One region of the Chryseobacterium sp. Y16C genome, then DNA from elsewhere that is predicted to be linked to it. Evidence: riboswitches for the same ligand, from Rfam matches in the RefSeq annotation. Region 1 holds a riboswitch; the other holds the start of a gene.
The links. Region 1 has a riboswitch for fluoride ahead of MKS83_RS05475 (universal stress protein). Riboswitches for the same ligand answer to the same signal wherever they lie in the genome.
Positions count from the first base shown of each region.

Region 2: it holds a riboswitch for fluoride, as region 1 does, so the genes downstream of both, MKS83_RS22125 (voltage-gated chloride channel family protein) here and MKS83_RS05475 (universal stress protein) in region 1, are expected to answer to the same signal.

Region 1 is NZ_CP092711.1:1,254,046-1,257,541, forward strand. It holds gene mobA (conjugal transfer protein MobA) at 1-321, shown strand, start outside; gene mobB (conjugal transfer protein MobB) at 318-1,601, shown strand; fluoride riboswitch at 1,733-1,799, shown strand; gene MKS83_RS05475 (universal stress protein) at 2,048-2,503, shown strand; gene MKS83_RS05480 (DUF211 domain-containing protein) at 2,507-2,791, shown strand; gene MKS83_RS05485 (hypothetical protein) at 2,788-3,324, shown strand; gene MKS83_RS05490 (phosphatase PAP2 family protein) at 3,326-3,496, shown strand, end outside.
Region 2 is NZ_CP092711.1:4,856,821-4,860,316, reverse strand. It holds gene MKS83_RS22140 (acyl-CoA thioesterase) at 1-279, shown strand, start outside; gene MKS83_RS22135 (sugar phosphate isomerase/epimerase family protein) at 279-1,148, shown strand; gene MKS83_RS22130 (GLPGLI family protein) at 1,172-2,011, shown strand; fluoride riboswitch at 2,134-2,201, shown strand; gene MKS83_RS22125 (voltage-gated chloride channel family protein) at 2,233-3,496, shown strand, end outside.

The sequences.
Region 1 (3,496 bases):
GATCAATCAGGACTTGACAATAAAGCTAAATTTATTGTATCACTATTGTTTGAAAGGAAGATAAATTCGGTGATTATAGATAAAGGAGCAATGGATTACTGCACAAAATTAACGCAGTTTTTCGCTCAGTTCAGGGCAATCGGGGTAAACTATAACCAGATCGTAAAGATCCTGCACACACATTTCGGTGATAAAAAAACAGTCTTTTATATAGGAAAACTTGAAGCGTTGACCATAGAACTCGCTAATATCTGCCGGGAAATTTTGATCCTCAGCAAAAAATTCGAAAACGAACATCTTGCTAAAAAACAACATTTATGATCGCAAAAATAGGACGTGGCTCAAAAATCTATGGTGCGCTGCTTTATAATCATAGCAAGGTATTGCAGGACAATGGCCAGATTTTACACATGAACAATATGCTGCAAACACCTGACGGAAACTATACGACCGGACAATTATTAGCCTCGTTCGTCCCATACCTTGCCGCCAATAAGAACACAGAAAAAACTGCAATCCATATTTCGCTCAATCCAGATCCACGAGATATTGTTTCAGATGAAGACTTTATCAACATTGCAAATGAGTACATGACCAGAATGGGCTATGGCAATCAACCCTATGTGGTTTTTAGGCACAACGATATTGATAGAACACACATCCACATTGTATCAACAACAGTCGATGAAAATGGAATAAAAATATCTGATGTTTTTGAGAAAAAAAGATCAATGGAGATTTGTCGCTATATTGAAAAAAAATACCATTTAACTCCTGCGGATCAAAAGATAAGCTCTGATGACGGTTTTACTTTCACCCCTGTCGATCATAACAAAGGAAATATTAAAAGTCAGATTGCGTCGATTGTACGCTACCTACCAGATCATTATAGCTTTCAGAACCTAGGTAGCTACAACGCTCTTCTTTCACTTTTCAATATTACCGCTGAACATGTAAAAAAAGATTATAAAGGTGAGATCAAAGAGGGACTAGTATATAGCGTTCTGGATACTGGCGGTGCTAAAATAGGTAATCCATTTAAAGCATCCCTTTTCGGAAAACAGGCGGGACTTATAGCTCTTCGATCACATTTTGAAAAGAGTAAAATACTACGTCCCGAAATTAAAGAGAAAACCAGTCTGATTATTTCTGCGGCCTTAACAATAACCAGCAATGAAAAGGAGTTTACCACTTATTTAATAGAGCACGGAATAAATACAGTAATCAGAAGAAATGAACAGGGCAGATTGTATGGAATTACCTTTATAGATCACAATACCGGTCATGTATTCAACGGTTCACATTTGGGCAAGCAATTCTCTGCTAACGTATTCCAAAAGCTGTTTGCCGACAACAAACTCAGTGAACCGCCTAGCAACAAACAAACCACACCTCCAAATCCCACGAATATAAATATGACATCTCTTAAAGATGAACTCCATCCGCTATTCGATTTTATGATAAACAGCGGAAGTTTAATAGGTGAATGGGGACTGTTGGATTCACTTTTGTTAGGTGGAATGTCCGAAGATCCAGAGGAACAGATATTTGAGTTCAACATGAAAAAAAAGAAGAGAAGGAGAAGGCAGAGCAAAAACTAAGGCGTAAAAACAAGCAAAGCGCTGATACAAATATGAGCATACTAAGAAAGATTGAAACTCCTTAGCTTCGCTTAGGTCGGAAATATTTTAAAAAAAAGAGTGCGATTAAAAAAAAATTAATACATTTACTAAAGAAAAAAGGAAATGGTGTTCTTCCTTACCCAACCGCTCTAAAGAGCTGATGACGCCTGATTAAATTAGATGTATAACATTTTAATCAGGTTGAGCATGCTTCTAAAACAATCTTCAAACGCCCATAACAATTTATATTTTGTTTATCATAGGATGATAAACCATCTTTATTTGCGTCGGATGATCTGGTGTAATCCTATCCCTATATACAATTTAAAGCAACCTTACTTTTCGGGAAGATATCAATCTGTTTCATGTCTTCAGCCGTATTCAATCCCTAATTTATATCTAATAACAATTAAATCCAAAATACTATGGAATCAATAAAAAAAATCTTAATCATGGTTGACGAAACTCCTTTGTCACAAAATGTTGTAAAATGTGGCTATACTTTAGCCAAGCAGTTGACAGCTGAAGTTGCTTTGCTGCATGTTGAAAATTCCAAAGAATATCATATGGATATGCTTACAGAAGTTAACCCCGCCGAATCCGATAAAACATTTATGCAAAACATGCACTATCTGGAAAACCTTTCTATGAAATTCTCTGATGGAGTACAAACAAAAATCTTTGTAATGGACGGACGAATAAAAGAGAGTGTTCTATCTGCAGCCAGAGAGTGGAATGCCCAACTAATTGTTGCTGGCACGCACGAGCGTAAAGGTCTTGGAAGACTATTCAAGGAAAGTGTAAGCGAAGATATTCTACATTCATCACCTGTTCCAATGCTGATCGTACCCGAGAAAAATAAAACAATGCAAAATATGTAGATCATGGGTATAAGACAATTATTACTGGATGTCGATAAAGCCAAGGACCTTCCCGATATCACTGAAATTGCCACGGCTATAGAAAGCATAGAGCAGGTAGAAGGACTGAGCATTGTGGTCAACGAAATAGATATGGAGACAGTCGGTATGGAAATTACTGTTGAAGGAATCGATCTCCCCTATGACGACATCGTAAATGCCATCGAAAAAACAGGAGCTGTTGTACACAGTCTTGACCAGTTGCTTGCTGGCAAAAAGATGATCACACCCGTTCACCGCACGCGATGAAAAATCTGTTTAAAAATAACCTTTTTGCATTGCTGTTGGGATTGATAGATGGAATTCTCACTGTTCTGGCACTGGTGACCGGTCATGTCCTAACATCTGAAGGCATGCCGATCACTTTATCGCTGGCATTGAAAGTAGCATTTGCCACCACGGTATCAGGAGCCTTTATCTATTTTTTTTCAGAATATTCACGCCAGCACACCCACCTGATCCATGCTGAAAAACAGCTTAATCTTGCATCGCACGGCAAACTTGCCACAACGCAGCTCGGAAAGCGGATACTGAAAGATAGTCTGCGGGGCGTTATTATTTCTTCCATTTGCAACTTTTCAAGTGCGATGATACCAATGATTGTTGCACTGATTTTTCCTACTATGCAATGGATAGCCCTTATAATAGCCCTTATCATGCTCGTGACCGTAGGCATCGGTATTGCCCATCTTACTTATGGAAGCGCTACAAAGTGGTCAATTTCACTGCTGGCAGCAGGATGCTTTGTAGCCTATATCGGATATAAACTAAATGTAATTTAAAATGTCACATAATCTCATCATTTTAGGTCTAGCTGTTCTTTCAGACTTTTTTGTAAAACTCAAAGATTTAGATAAACGTTTGCTTCTTTACATCAACCATGCACATAATGATGCACTGGATGAGGTCATGTACTGGGCAAGTAATAAATGGTTCTGGGTCCCACTATATCTG
Region 2 (3,496 bases), 1.3 Mb from region 1:
ATCGGGGAAATTGTAAAAGTAGAGGCGCAGGTGATTTACACAGGATCTTCAAGTATGCATATTTCGATCAATGTTTTTTCAAGAAATCTGAAACAACCGAATTTTGATAAGAAAACACATTGCATCATTGTTTTTGTAGCCGTTGATGAAAACGGCAAAAAGCTTCCCGTACCCAAATGGATTCCCGAAACCGAAGAGGAAAAACAAAAAGAACAATACGCAAAACGTCTTATGGAACTGAGAACGCAGATCGAAGATGAGATGAAACCCTTTTTATAATGGATAGAAAAGATTTCATTACCTTATCTTCACTGGGATTCTTAGGATTATATTCTTGTGGAACTTCTAATTTAAATATGAATAAAAAATCATTGGCCATTCAGTTGTACACCGTTCGTGATGCTATTGCCAAAAACCTCGAAAAAACATTTGAGAAACTGGCTGAATTAGGATTTACAGAATTGGAAATCTATGGTTATAACGGCTCTTTCTTCGGAAAAACCAGAAATGAGTTTCAGTCTGTTCTGAAAAATGTGGGGTTAAAAGTAATCAGCTCACATCATACCACAGGTATTCTTCATAACGATGACGGCACTTTATTAAAAAATTGGGAAAAATCAGTTGAAGATTTACATTTCATCGGCTCAAAATACATGGTTTGTTCTTATCTTTTTCCGGAGGAACGAACGGTTGAAAATTATCTAAAGCTTCCGGAATTATTCAATAAGTCAGGAGACGTTACGAAAAAGGCAGAAATTCAGTTTGCCTACCACAACCATGATTTTGAGTTTGAAAAGTTTGATGATTCAAAAAATATTTATGATTTCATCCTGGAAAACACGTCTTCAGATTTAGTTAAAATGGAACTGGATTTGTATTGGATTTCAAAAGCCGGTTTAGATCCGCTGGTTTATTTTGAGAAATACCCGAAAAGATTTCCCCTATGGCATGTGAAAGACATGAAAGCCGGTACAAAAGACTTTGCAGAAATCGGAAACGGAACGATTGATTTTAAAAGGATTTTTGAAGCCAGAGAAAAAGCAGGACTGAACTATTGGTTCCTTGAACAGGACTCCAGTGATAAAGATATTTTTGATAGCATAAGAATCAGCAGAAAATATATTCTTGATCATTCTTATTTTAGATAGACTCAACTCCAAAATTATTAATTATGAAAAATTTATTAACACTTTCTTGTTTACTGATCATTTCTTTGGTTAGTTCACAAACCCACCGATATATTTATGAGCTTCAGTATAAGATGGACTCTACTGAGACGGGTTATGAAAAAGTGAATATGATTCTGGATATCACTCCGAAAGAAGTGAAATTCTATGGGAAAGATCTTGCCACTACAGATTCTTTGAATAAAAAATTCGGAATGAATTCCAGTTATACGGATATGACAGGCCAGGTGGTGAAAAGAAAGATCAATTCCTTTGATAATGAGAACTTCATCAATATCAAAAATGGATATTATACATTTAAAACTACTGATAAAATCAACTGGACGATTGCTGATGAGACTAAAAAGGTGGAAAATTACACCCTGCAAAAAGCAACAGCAAAATTTGGTGGAAGAAGCTGGACTGCATGGTTCTGTAAAGATATTCCATTTAATGAAGGACCTTTTAAATTCCGTGGATTACCCGGTTTGATCTTTGAATTATCTGATGCCAAGAAAAATTATATGTATACTCTTGTTAAAAGCAGCAAACTTGATAAGATCTACTCCACTTCAGATTTTCTGGAATCCAGCTTTGGAAATAAAGCCGTTCCTATCAACGAAAAGCAAAAACACAAGCTGATGATGGAGTTTTATAATGATCCTTTCGCCTTTGAAAGAAATAATTTCAACAAATCCAATAACGATCTTAGAATTAATATCAACGGAAAGGAAATTCATACTGTAGATGAGCTAAATACCCAAACCAAAAGCATGCAGGAGGTTATCAGAAAATACAATAACCCCATTGAAATAGATAAGGTGATGCATTATCCTATATACTAAAACAATAAGCGATTATCCGTTTTTATCAATTTTTATTTCAAATAAAGGGCAATATTAAATTTAGCTAAAGCCAATATGAATAATAAATCTTTTATCTTGTAATTATAATTCTTATATTTGCAGTATTAAAAGGAAATGGTGTTCTTCCTTACCCAACCGCTTTTCAAAAGCTGATGACGCCTGATTAAAAGATTATTAACAGTAATTCGATCAGGAAAGTTATGTCAAAAAACCAACGAACATTCAGCAGCAAAACAAAGTTTCATATTCAATTTTTCTTCAGAAGATTTCCTGCTTTGCCTTATATTTTAAAATGGCTGTGCATAAGTCTTATTATAGGTGCATTCGTAGGAAGTGCTTCAGCAGGTTTTTTACAATCTTTGGAATGGGCAACGAACTTCAGGGAAAATCATATATGGCTGATTGCCTTTCTGCCAGTTGCCGGTTTCTCGGTGGGACTTTTATACTATTATTTTGGTAAGGACATTGAAGCCGGAAACAACTTATTGCTTGAAAACATCCATACCCCAAAAGAGATTATTCCTTTTAAAATGGCTCCTTTTGTATACTTGGGAACGATAATCACTCACCTTTTCGGAGGTTCTGCAGGTCGTGAAGGAACCGCTTTACAAATGGCCGGAGCGATTGCCGACCAATTAACCCAACCATTTAAGCTCGACAAAAATGAACGAAAGATTTTAATCATTTCTGCTATCGCAGCAGGTTTTGGTTCAGTCTTCGGAACACCTTTAGCCGGAGCTCTTTTCGGACTTGAAGTTTTCCTGATCGGAAGAATTCGTTATACTGCCATTTTTCCTGCATTTATCGCTGCAATTTTAGCAGATTGGGTAACCAATCTTTGGAACATAAAACACACCCACTATCATATAGATCTTATCCCAAAACTTGAATTTCTTCCTATTTTATACAGTATTATTGCAGGAATTGCTTTTGGCATCTGTGCCGCAACGTTCAGTAAAGTGATTCATTGGGCCAGTTCGGTTTTTAAATCTAATATTAAATATCCTCCGTTTCGTCCTGTTATTGGCGGAGTTATTGTCGCAGTAGCCGTTTTTATAATGGGAACGACGAGATATATCGGTCTGGGAATTCCAACCATTGTAGAATCTTTTGAAAAGCAGCTTCCACTCTATGATTTTGCCTTAAAAATGACATTTACCATTTTTACCCTTTCTGCAGGTTTCAAAGGAGGTGAAGTAACCCCGTTATTCTTTATTGGGGCTACTTTGGGAAGTGCTTTGTCATTCTTTATACCCCTTCCGTTTGGCTTGCTTGCAGGAATGGGATTTGTGGCTGTTTTTGCAGGAGCTACCAATACTCCACTAGCCTGTATGCTTATGGGAATTGAATTATTTGGAGCCGAATGTGGGATCTACGTGGCCATTGCCTGTGTTGTCTCTTATTTATTTTCTGGAAACAACAGTATTTATACGAAACAAAAAATCGGAGAAGCAAAAAACAAAA